Regions from separate parts of the Gelidibacter sp. genome, predicted to be linked through region 3. Evidence: riboswitches for the same ligand, from Rfam matches in the RefSeq annotation. Region 3 holds a riboswitch; each other region holds the start of a gene.
What was found. A riboswitch is a leader RNA that binds a small molecule or an ion and turns the genes downstream of it on or off. The one in region 3 is predicted to bind S-adenosylmethionine.
Positions count from the first base shown of each region.

Region 1 (4,291 bases), on a different contig from region 3:
TATTAGACAGGGGAAAGGCGATTATAATGAGGTGTTGTATACGTGGGACGGAAAATATTTAAGGCAGGGGAAAGGTGTGTATAATACGGTTTTGGCCACTTATGACGGTAAATATTTTCGTCAAGGCAAAGGTGATTACAACACAGTTTTATCAACTTGGGACGGTAAATATTTAAGATTAGGAAAAGGAGATTATAACGATGTGCTTTGTACATGGGACGGTGAATTCATTCGACAAGGCAAAGGCGATTATAACACGGTTTTATACACTTTTGATGGTAAATATCTGCGTCAAGGAAAAGGCAGTTACAACACCGTTTTATACACGATTACGGGCGAAATTCCGATTGAAGTTTTAACTTTTATTGTCAATTAACTCAGAATTTGAGACGAGAGTTTTGTGCGTGTGAATTTAGAAAAACTCGTAAAAATTTACGACTTCTGAAAAAATGATGTAAAATATAAGCTCCGTCCGTATCAAAGAACGGAGCTCTTTACTAAATTTTTGAATAGTAATTTTTTAGACAGATGTAAATTTCTTTTCATCTAATATAAGTTCACCATCGTAGCTATAGGCTGCCAATATACCTCCTTTTGCTACGCTATAATCCAGACAACAAATATTATCTTGGTATAGCGAAGGTTTTCCTTCTAACCAATAATGCCCGAAGAAAACAATTTTGTCATCTTTTTTATAAAAATCTATTTCTTTCAAATTGACTACTTCTTCTGGAAGTTTATCATTTGTAGGCATACTAATGGTTTTGTAAGTCATTCCCGATGGTTCTACCCACCATTTTATTCTCATTTCATTTCGTAGGTGACCGTCTTTATCTGGCAATCGCCTGTCATTGGGTATGCTAATTTCCTTACCTTTCAAGGTATTCTCAATCGCGTCATACAATTCTGTTTCTTCCTTTACAGATTGAAATATTAAATCATCTGTTAGTCGGTTGTTGCTTAAATGTTTTTTTAGGTAGTCAATACTTTTATAATCCCAACAAGCGTGCACAGCTCTAAACGTTTCTGTTTCGTAGAATAGTGGTAATGTTTTAAACCATTCTAAATATTCTTCGTACTCTTCCTGTTTGTTTTTAAATTGTTCTAATGTCTCGTAGTGTTGAAGGATATTCTTAATTGAATGCTCTCGTAAGTGTCCTCCTTTAGGATCTTTAAAATGAAAAGTAAGAGCATTATATTCGTGATTACCCAATAACGCAATGGCACTACCATTGTCAGACATTTGTTTTACGATCTCTAAAGTCTCTCTAATTTTTGGACCTCTATCAATATAGTCGCCCACAAATAAAGCTTTTCTTTCAGGGTGTGAATAATAGTTGTCCTTTTTTGAATATCCCAATTTGGTAAGTAATTCTTCAAGTTCATCAGCGTACCCGTGTACGTCTCCAATTAAGTCAATCATTGTTTTTTGTTAGGTATTATTAGTTATACAATCGAGTAATATAACCATATCGCTAAGTGTTATCATTATAAATTATGATTTTAAAATTTCATCGAATTCAATGGCTACAACAAACGATAAGTTGATTTCATATAAAATCATTTAATACAAGTCTATGCACCAATCTTGTAGCGATAAACCTACTGTTAAAATTTTTATCAATTCGAACAACAGAGTAAGCATGTCCAAATTTTGAAATTGCAAACAGAGACTAAAACTCATGCATAATCGTGAGGTATTAGTTGAAAATTCTTACTATATTTGAGATATCATTACGAATCACGTGAAGTGATAGCAACCTGCTCAAACAGGCGAAGGTGCTAAAACAATGAGCCTATTTCTAGGAAAAATATGATTTATTCCTTTTATAGTATTTACCGATTACTGTGTTCTTATAACACAAAAACAACGTGATTAAAGTTCAAAGGTTTTCAAAAGAAACTCTGCGCAGGAAGCTGAGCGGAACTGCTATGGCGCTTGAAAACTAATTAAACTAAATTATAAATTAACATAAAGACAGTAATTATGACAGAAAAATTTAAAGACATCCCTGTAGAGGAAGACACTCAAATTATCGCAAGTGTTAAGGCTAACATCGCCGAATACGATGTGGTTTATCAAAAATGGCATTGGGATGGCATTTATGCAGAAAGCGTTATCTTCTTCAATGATGACGTCGCAGGGTTAACTGAAGAACAAATTAAAAAGGAAGTTGCGCTTTGTACGGATATGGTTAAGGAAAATTCTCAAATGACTTTTAATAAAGGAGATAAATATACCTTCGTGAATTTCAATTTTGTTTATAGCTAAAAATGTTTACTCATGACCTTAAAACAGATCTTACAAACCAATACGTGGTCTACTATTTTACCTGTGTTTTTGAAAACCTATCCTGAGGCAGAAGAAAACATTAAGGGATACCAAACTGTATTTGAAAAATTGGTAATAATGTCCCCCGAAGAAAACGATATGTCGATTGTCATAACCAAAGAAAAAGATGGCGAGGACGAGTATATTGACGTTTCAGGGGTACATAAGAATCCGAAAAACGAGGAGGGAACTTATTCACAAGCCATAGAGTTTACGCCGTGGCGAGAATGGCTGGGTATGGATATCAATAAAGAAACTTCAAACGATTTTTCTGGATTGGAAATCATTGTCCATTGTCTTTACGAAATGACCTTTGTAGGCTTTACCGAAGAAGTCATTCAAGAAAAAATCAATAGAATCGAAAAGAGTAGAAAGGAACGTGAATCAATGACTAAAGCAGAGAGAGATGCCACCGCGATTTCAGCAGAAGAGCTCTTCAAAGAATGGCTTGATGAAAACAACGATTAGCTGGTATTATCATTAGCGATCTCCATCACGAATTATAATTTTCTGGAAAATTATAAAAATGAATGGAATTAATAAAAATATACAATAAACAATAAAAAACTATTCTTAGTTAAACTAGGATATGAATCTTTAAATTGCGGGTATGGACTTGGTAATTTGATCAAGCTATCTACAAACGACTTATATTGAGTTTGATTATAGTAATACACATTTATAAAACTAACTAACTAATAACCAAAATGAAAAACAAAGACAAACAAATTACCTTTAGTGACGTACAATATCCAAAATACAACACCGCAATAATTGTGGTCGGCGGGGTCGGCACGGACAAACAATCGGTTATAGATAAATTGTCGGGAGAATGGGCTATACTAAATGATGAAACCGAAAAAACCATTCGGGAAGAAATTAGAAAAGCCGATCCTGAAAAGAAACCAAACATTGTTATCACTGATTGGGTCGAGGATGTCAGCGATTTCATAAACTGTACATTTGTACTTACTTATAAAATGGGATACGATGTTATAGACATTCATTTGGTCTGGAAGATTGAAGATGTTCAGGTCGCAATGGAGCAAAAACCTATTAGTGAAGATAAAGGCATGTCGGACGCCGTAATTAAGTCGTCATATTACATGATTGATAAATTGTGTAATGATATCATCGAGGGGAAATTGAGTTTAGAAAAAAATTTTGATGGTGATATTTGGTATATTGAAGATGATAGTGAAATCCTAATTAAGAATTCGGGACACCAATCGACTTCTATTAAGTAAGATACTCCAAGCAACATAACTGATTTTACACCAAAAGCATAATCATGTTCAAGTAATGAAATGAGCTTATAAATTTTTAATATAAAGAATCAAAATCAAAAGGGGAAGTTTCTCAAAAACTGTATCCCTTTTTTCTGTCATATAAGCTTCTTAACTTTCTGCACAGTACCTAAGCTAACATCACATAGTTTTGCCGTTTTGCGTAAAGACATCCCCGCATTAAGTTCTTTTATGACGTTGGTGTACTGACTAAGGAATTCTTTCTTGGTTTGAGTTGAACCTCTAACACGACCTTTATACGTTCCTTTGGCTTTTGCTATTGCAATACCTTCCCTTTGTCTTTCGAGCATGGTTTCCCTTTCCATTTCACCAATCTGACCCATAACAGTAGTTATTAGTTTAAAAGCGGGATTTGATTTATCTCCAATCCTACTTTCCAGCCCCAAAGAATCTATCTTGACGGTGACACCAGCTTTATCAAGTATTTGTAATGTCGTCAGGATGTCCAATAAATTTCTACCTAACCGATCCACCGCATGGACACTTATATAATTAATCTCACCGAGTGCAACAGAATAAAAAAGTTCTTTACCCTGTTCCCGTTTACTGAATGGTATCGATCCACTGCAAACATCGATGTATAGTTTTTCGTTCGGGTGATTGTTTATTAATTGCCTTTCGTGGTTTTGATTGGCTGTACTGATTCGGACAT
Region 1 covers NZ_JBMDWE010000001.1:89,990-94,280, reverse strand. The annotation lists gene ACOH2D_RS00415 (6-fold beta flower protein) at 1-376, shown strand, start outside; gene ACOH2D_RS00410 (metallophosphoesterase) at 521-1,423, opposite strand; SAM-I-IV-variant riboswitch at 1,727-1,823, shown strand; gene ACOH2D_RS00405 (hypothetical protein) at 1,988-2,272, shown strand; gene ACOH2D_RS00400 (DUF6557 family protein) at 2,285-2,800, shown strand; gene ACOH2D_RS00395 (hypothetical protein) at 3,040-3,579, shown strand; gene ACOH2D_RS00390 (recombinase family protein) at 3,717-4,291, opposite strand, start outside.
Region 1: it holds a riboswitch for S-adenosylmethionine, as region 3 does, so the genes downstream of both, ACOH2D_RS00405 (hypothetical protein) here and ACOH2D_RS07455 (homocysteine S-methyltransferase family protein) in region 3, are expected to answer to the same signal.

Region 2 (4,291 bases), on a different contig from region 3:
AGCCTATGTGCAAAATGCCGATGGCACGCCGATAGATCAATTTACCATAGACTATGTACCCAAGTTTGTCAGTCACTACAGCTATGATAATTTTAATCCGCACATCAGCTTGGGGGTTGCTAAAACCACTTTGTTAGATAGTTTAGAACAGAACACTTTTCGCGCTACGAAGTTTCAAGCCACGGGCGTTAGCGTTTATCAATTGGGGAATTATGGGACGGCTAGAAAATTGCTTTGGGAGGAAGCGGAATAGGGGAATGTTGAGGATGGGTAAATTTGATTTTCTTTCTTGAAGTGGCTAATAAAGCACTTTGGAAGTAGATAAAACAGATAAATACCTAGGAAAGTTAAATATGCTTTTCTGACCTTTTCTAACTAAGAATAACCATCGTTATACTCGTGCACTATTAGCGATATATCTATATGAAACCAACTAACTCATAAAATCAGCCACAGCGTTCCGCCACATACAAAGCCAAAGCAATAAGGAATTTTATTAGCCACAGGGTGGCATAATATTAATATCGGTTAGTATGAGCGATTTTCAGAAAGGCTCAACGATAATGTGAGGTAAAGAATGCTTCCTGTAAATTAAACTAGTGTTTTTTGCTCTTTAACAGTTAGAATAACTCCGAGTATTAGAAAGGTTAGGAAAACAGTATACAGCACAAAAAACGTCGTGTGAATTGAGGTTAATAATATTCCCAATGCTAAAAACATATGTAGACATGAGCTTATAATAATTCCTACTGTTCCGATGGTAAAAAAAGGATGAAAATTTTTCATGATAATTTACTTATTATGATTAATATTTTGGTTTTTAAATTATTCTTTGAGATGGCAGTATTCTTTTAGTTAGCGCCCGCTGTGGCTCGTATGATTCGAAAGGTGTTGCTGTTAACATGACGCCGAACTTTTTCTTAATCCTGGTCTTCTTGGTGTCAACGCCATGTCAAAATCTTGTAATAAAAAAAAATATGTTTTTCTCTATTTTCGTCCATTATTCTTCGTCCGTCTCCAATAAAAATATAAGATGATAATAACAATTGGCAGAATAATAAAGACAATCACATCAAATGGTGTTGTAAAATCAAGAGGAATATCATCTGCAGAATTCGGTGTGCCTGTTGGGGATTGTAGAAGTAATGGATATATTGAATTTACCATAGTTAAATTTGAATATTAATAAGTCAATTTACGAAATAATTTTCTTAGTCTGTTCTATAAAGCATCTATAAAAACCATAAGTTGGCTGGAGTTTTCGACTCGTGTTAGTTTTTAAACTTGAACCTCTTTTTTAAACGCAATAAACAGGATAGTAGAGACCAAAAGCAATACCAAATACCACGCATTTCCCACCAAATCAAAGTAGCTGAGGTTTCCTTTGGCAAAACTTAAAATCATTAATACTTGCGCGCCATAAGGTAAAAGACCTTGGGTAATACAGGCAAAAATATCTAGAATAGAGGCGGTGCGTTTATTTTCCAATCCGTATTCGTCATTTATGGATTTTGCAATAGAACCGGAAATAATGATAGACACGGTATTATTGGCAATGGCCATATTAATGCTAGAAACCAGAGCTGCAACCCCTAATTGTGCGGACTTCTTGTTCTTTATCAAGGTTTTTATTTTGGTTAAAATAAATTCAATACCTCCATTATAAGCCACTAAAGCTGCCAAGCCGCCAGTTAATAAAGAAAGAAGAAATATTTCGGTCATGCTGGTAAATCCTGTGTAAGCTAATTGTGTAAATTCAATAACTGAAAAGTCGCCATAGAACAAACCTAATAAGCCTGCCGAAATAACACCTAAGACCAAAGTCGCAAATACATTTATCCCGATGACGGATAATGTAATCACTATCAAATACGGCACAATTTTTAGAATAGAATAGGTATAGGTCACTGTTTCTGAAGTATCCGTTTCCAAATGTAAACCCTGATAAATGAGAATGCCAATCGTGGCCAGTGCTGCGGGTGCGGCTATCTTAATGTTCGCTTTAAATTTATCGCTCATATTTACCCCCAAAGATTGTGTGGCTGCAATGGTGGTGTCGGAGATGACCGATAAATTATCACCAAACATAGCGCCGCCCAATAGTGCGCCGCATAGAATACCAAGCGAAAAATCGGCAGCCTCGCCGAAACCTATAACAATGGGTATCAGGGCTACAATAGATCCCACTGAAGTTCCGGTAGATACCGATAAAAAAGCGGCAATTACAAAAACGCCCACATAAATGTATTGGATATTAATGAGATCCAATCCCAAGTGCACAATGGTATCTACGCTGCCAGTGGCATTTGTGACGGTGGCAAACGCACCGGCCAATAGGTAAATCAAGCACATGGTCAGGATTTTACTGTCGCCACAGCCTTCTAAAAGTATATCGATCTTTGAGTTTATGGATTGTTTAAACATCACAAACGCTACAATAATCCCTGCAATGACAGCAATAGGAGCAGGGAGCGCATAGAAATCATTTTGAATGGTACCAACACTTAAAAAGGTGATGATAAATACAAAAAAAGGTACTAAAGCTTTAAAACTTGGTGTAATCTTTGTCATGAGTCTTGTTTTGCAGAACCACAAAAAGAGTATCGCAGCAAATATTTAGGAAGATAGGCAACGTTTTTTCCAAAGTATTTGGCTTATCGATTTCAGCACCTTGCTCGTTTTGCAGGTTGCTATCTCTTTTGAAGATTCTTGATAATTAAGTGTGCAAAACTAAGGGATTTTATAGTATTAAAAGACAAAGTTGAGGTTTTTATTTACGCTAACACGAGCGGGACGCTCGCGCTAGCTATAAATTAACGCTCGCGCTAGCCTTTATAGATAAAAAATAAATTATCTAAAATCTGTTGGCGCGGGCGTCCCGCCCGTGCCCATTATAAACAATACTAAATTTAAAAGAAGTACAAAGTCATCCAATAAACCCAATTTCGTCGATTGGAATAACTGCATCGAGTTCGACATAATTTCGAGCACTACTGTATTTCCATCCCCAGGGTTCAGTTACTAAGCCTGCTTTTACAGGATTCTTGTGGATATAATCAAACTTTTGCTTTATTACTGGGGTACTACATAACTCTATAGGCTGGTTGTTTTGTTGCCAAAACTGATATTCTTTGACATTGCTGTTCTTTTCGCCTGCCTTTTTAAACATCTCTAGCATCCATTCGCGTCGGCTCTCCTTAGGATATTCCTTAATATTTGCAATCATTTTCTTGGAAGTAAAACCTTTAAAATCTCTTAACAATCCACCCGGATCTTCGTTTTTATCCTGAAACAAAAGATGTACATGATTTGGCATGATACAGTATGCAAATAATAACATTCCTTTGTGGTTCCGACAAAAACTTAGGCTGTCCGTGATGACCTTGAAATGAGTTTCACGCGTAAATACAGCAACCCAATTGACTACGGCAAACGACACAAAATAGGCCGCAGAGGGATTATTAAACTTATACTTTCTACTCATGGCTTTAGGTAAAACCTAAAGATATGACAAAATTGGTTTGGATTTTTGGATTTACGCTAGCACGAGCGGCACGCTCGCGCTAGCGTTTTATTAATCTTCAATTGCAGCAATATGACCATTGCTATAAATGCAACGCCAATGATTAACGACAAAATGCCTATTTCATGAGATATCGACGCTAAATCGCCACCATAAAAGGCGACTTTTCGAAATCCGCTTAAGAACTGAGTTACTGGAATGAATTGTGCCACATTGGTAATTAGCGAAGGAATCGCTTCTGTTGGCCAGGTAAATCCACTTAAGATAAAGGCAGGCGTGGAGATGACCATTAATAATTCGGTGGCTTTCAATTGGCTCGGAATGGCGATCGAGAATAGCATCCCAATGCATATGGACGCCAAGGTTAAAAGCACGGTTAATACTAACATCGGGAAATTTAAAATGTCGGCAGTTATCTTGAAATAAGAGAAGAATGACGCAACAATCAACCACATGAATGGTAGCATGATCAAAAATGGGGTGGCCTTCAATAAAATAAGATACAACGACGACCTTTTGTTTTGCACCAGCGTCGCAAAATATCCATCTTCATAATCTCTTGAAAACGCCAAGGCCATGGCTAAAAATATGATCTGTTGCATAATCGCCGCCAAAATACCCGGTAACATAAACGTGACATAGTTGCCCGCTGAGTTGTAGAGTTTGTTGAAGTTAATTTTAAAACTTTCGTAAGACGCTTTGGCTTGATCGGGATGCATACCCTGTTTTTTAAGGCCTTCCATTTCGAAGCCAGCATTCATGGTCATC
Region 2 covers NZ_JBMDWE010000014.1:4,457-8,747, reverse strand. The annotation lists gene ACOH2D_RS08755 (hypothetical protein) at 1-253, shown strand, start outside; gene ACOH2D_RS08750 (Na+/H+ antiporter NhaC family protein) at 1,279-2,571, opposite strand; SAM-I-IV-variant riboswitch at 2,625-2,721, opposite strand; gene ACOH2D_RS08745 (REP-associated tyrosine transposase) at 2,927-3,484, opposite strand; gene ACOH2D_RS08740 (ABC transporter permease) at 3,541-4,291, opposite strand, start outside.
Region 2: it holds a riboswitch for S-adenosylmethionine, as region 3 does, so the genes downstream of both, ACOH2D_RS08750 (Na+/H+ antiporter NhaC family protein) here and ACOH2D_RS07455 (homocysteine S-methyltransferase family protein) in region 3, are expected to answer to the same signal.

Region 3 (4,291 bases):
CTTATCTTCATTATTGACAATTGTTTTGCAACGCCTTATCTGCAAAACCCTATAAAATTTGGTGCGGACTTGGTTATTCATTCGGCTACAAAATTGATTGATGGGCAAGGCCGTGTTCTTGGAGGCGTGACTGTCGGCAGAGCGGATTTAATGCGAGAAATTTATTTGTTTTCAAGAAATACTGGGCCAGCCTTATCGCCATTCAACGCTTGGATTCTTTCAAAAAGTTTAGAAACCTTAGGAGTTCGCGTCGATAGACATTGTGAAAATGCACTTAAAGTTGCTGAGTTTTTGGAAGCTCATGATAAGGTTGCTTTGGTGAAATATCCATTCTTAAAATCGCATCCACAATATGAGTTGGCCAAAAAACAAATGAAACAAGGTGGCAATGTTGTGGCCTTTGAAGTGAAAGGCGGCATGGAAGCGGGCCGTCAATTTCTGAATCATTTGAAAATGTTATCGCTTTCTGCCAATTTGGGCGATACACGTTCCATAGCCACGCATCCTGCAAGTACAACCCATAGCAAATTGAGCGAAGCTGACCGTTTGGAAACTGGAATTTCTGATGGATTAGTTCGGATTTCAGTTGGATTGGAGCATGTTGATGATATTATTGCCGATTTAAAACAGGCACTTGAGAGCGCTTAATATCATCAAGGAATTGAAGAGAGTCTTTCTGTAATGACGTTCTTTTAAGTTGGAGTTTTCTTGTTAATTTTACTTTAATATCTTTTTGCTACTCCTTAATAATGCGTAATATTGAAGGTATGAGCGCAACATCTAATTATCGAAATTCATTTACGAGTTATAATATTTGTCTAAAAGATACTGTAGAAACCTTTAGCAAAGCTCTTTTTTATATGCTATTCGATGAGGAATATCGAGAGCATAAAAGTCAGTTTGTTGAGGATACATTTCTTGAGATTACCTCAAAACTTCAATTAGATCATGGAGAAGCATTATGGCGTCAATTTGAAAGCCAGTTTACCAGTATTCGAAAAAAGCTTGATTTAGATGCGCTTGCTATACTTCAAGGAGATCCAGCGGCAAAGAATTTAACAGAAGTCTATTTGGCTTATCCAGGTTTTCATGCCATTGCCATCCATAGATTAAGTCATGCTTTATACAATCTGAAATCATTTGTTATTTCTCGGATGATGAGCGAGCATGTTCACGGGTTAACTGGTATTGATATTCATCCTGGAGCAACCATCGGTGATTCGTTTTATATCGATCACGGTACTGGGATTGTCATCGGCGAAACTGCAATCATCAAAAACAACGTAAAAATCTATCAAGGTGTGACCTTGGGTGGCCTTCAAATTAAAAAAAGTTTGTCAGCAACAAAACGACACCCAACTATTGAAGATAATGTCACTATTTATGCCAATGCAACCATATTAGGCGGAGATATTGTAATCGGTGCGAATAGTATTATTGGAGCCAATGTTTGGATAACCCAATCTATTCCTGCAAATTCCTTAGTCACCTATCAAACCGAAATACAAATTAGTACGCGCAACAAATGATTAGAAGTCAATCAATAATCGATCAAATTGGAAACACACCACTCATTGAAGTTAAAAACTTAATTTCAAAAAACGGAGTGCGCTTATTCCTGAAGTTGGAAGGAAAAAACCCTGGCGGAAGCGTCAAGGATCGAGCTGCTTTTAACATGATTTCTGAAGCCTTGACACGTGGTGAGATAAAAAAGGGCGATACTTTGGTGGAAGCCACTAGTGGGAATACGGGAATAGCCTTAGCATTTATTGCTCAATTATTGGAGTTGAAAATGGTTTTGATTATGCCGGAAAACTCTACGGAAGAGCGCATTAAAACGATGCGTGCTTATGGGGCCGAACTGATTTTGACTTCGGCTGATGAAGGTATTGAAGGCTCTCGCGATCTCGCGGAGCAATTGGAGCATGATAAAGGTTACTTTATGCTGAATCAATTTGCTAATGACGACAATTGGAAAGCTCATTACAAAACTACAGGGCCTGAAATATGGCGAGATACCAATGGCGAAATCACACATTTTGTATCCGCGATGGGAACGACTGGAACCATCATGGGGGTTTCCACCTTTTTGAAAGAGCATAATAAAAATATCAACATTGTTGGTGCACAACCAAAAGATGGGGCAAAAATACCTGGGATTAGAAAATGGCCTGAAGCTTATCTGCCCAAAATTTTTGACCGGTCTAAAGTAGATGAAATTATTGAAGTGAGCGAAGAGGAGGCAAAGCTCATGACTAACAGATTAGCTAAGGAAGAAGGTGTATTTGCGGGAATGAGCAGTGGCGGTTGCGTGGCAGCGGCTCTGAAAATTGCTGAAAAATTAGACCACGGAATTATTGTTGCCATTATTTGCGATATTGGGGACCGTTATTTATCTTCAAATTTATTTGATTAAAGTTGGTGAACCATTTTTTATGACCTAAATTCGCCTAAGTTCTTATTATTAATATTTGTTATCACGAAAGGCAGAGGGATTAGACCCATTGAAGCCTTAGCAACCCTTAATTCCTGCGTAGACGGGAATCTTTAAGAAGGTGCTAAATTCTACTTTATTCTGAAGTTATTTCAGGATTTAGACAGATAACCAAAGTGTATTTTCCTCTCACTTTCCTGATGACATTTTTATTTTTTTTACAAAATGTCAGATTTACAAAATTTATTACAACATCGTATTTTAGTTTTAGATGGCGCCATGGGCACTATGCTACAACGCTATAATTTTTCGGAAGAAGATTTTCGCGGGGAGCGTTTCAAAGATTATCCAAGTTCGCTTAAAGGCAATAATGATTTATTGTCATTGACGCAGCCACAAGCTATTGCTGATATACATCGTCAATATTTTGAAGCCGGTGCTGATATTGTGGAAACTAATACATTTTCCGGTACTACCATTGCCATGGCAGATTATAATATGGAGCATTTGGTTTACGAACTGAATTTTGAATCCGCTAAAATTGCCAAACAAATTGCAGATGAATTTACCAAAGCCAATCCTGAAAAATCGCGTTTTGTGGCGGGAAGTATTGGACCAACGAACAAAACTGCAAGTCTATCGCCAGACGTTAATAAGCCGGAATTTCGTGCCATTACGTTTGACGAATTGCGCATTGCTTACAAACAGCAAGTGGAAGCTCTGATTGACGGTGGTGTTGATCTGCTTTTGGTAGAAACTATCTTTGATACCTTAAATGCAAAAGCCGCTTTATTTGCGATCGAAGAAGTCAAAGAAGACCGAAATATTGACATTCCCATCATGGTTTCCGGAACGATTACCGATGCCTCAGGACGAACACTTTCTGGGCAAACTGTTGAAGCTTTTTTGATGTCCGTTTCCCATATTCCTTTATTAAGCGTCGGATTTAATTGTGCGCTTGGAGCTGACCAATTACAACCTTATTTACAACGTTTATCCAACGAAACCGAATTTTATACTTCTGCGCATCCCAATGCGGGCTTGCCAAATGCTTTTGGAGAGTATGAGCAAACAGCAAAAGAAATGAACGTGCTGATAGAAGAATACCTCAAAGATGGTTTGATCAATATCATTGGCGGTTGTTGCGGTACGACGCCAGAGCATATAAAGCTGATTGCGGATACCGCTAAGAATTATAAACCACGACGAGTCAATGTGCTAGCGTAAATAATTCCTTCCCTCTTGCATTGAGCTTGTCGAAATGAAGGGAAGGTGAATTCATCCCGCGAAATCGGGATGAAGACGGAAGGGTTGTTTTAAAAGATCAAAATGAATAATTCTTAACACCTTTAGGTCTTGAAAAGTTCCTGTGAAAGATGGAACCCTTTAGTTTCAGCGAAGCTAAATCTTATGAATAGAAAGAAAATGAAGAAACAAAACAAATACTTAACACTTTCAGGTCTCGAGCCATTAATAGTCACTCCTGAGAGTAATTTTATAAACGTCGGCGAGCGCACCAACGTCACAGGATCACGTAAGTTTTTACGTCTTATAAAAGACGAAAAGTACAGTGAAGCCTTAGATGTAGCGCGTGATCAGGTGGAAGGCGGTGCCCAAATCATCGACGTCAATATGGATGAAGGCATGTTGGATGGCGTTTTTGCTATGACCAAATTTTTGAATTTGATTGCCTCTGAGCCAGATATTGCCAAGTTACCGATCATGATTGATAGTTCCAAATGGGAAATCATTGAAGCGGGCTTAAAAGTTGTGCAAGGGAAATCGGTGGTTAACTCCATCAGTTTAAAGGAAGGCGAAGCCACTTTTATTCATCACGCTAAATTGGTAAAACGTTAT
Region 3 covers NZ_JBMDWE010000011.1:15,216-19,506, reverse strand. The annotation lists gene ACOH2D_RS07470 (trans-sulfuration enzyme family protein) at 1-648, shown strand, start outside; gene epsC (serine O-acetyltransferase EpsC) at 750-1,529, shown strand; gene cysM (cysteine synthase CysM) at 1,526-2,416, shown strand; SAM riboswitch class I at 2,472-2,608, shown strand; gene ACOH2D_RS07455 (homocysteine S-methyltransferase family protein) at 2,660-3,661, shown strand; gene metH (methionine synthase) at 3,845-4,291, shown strand, end outside.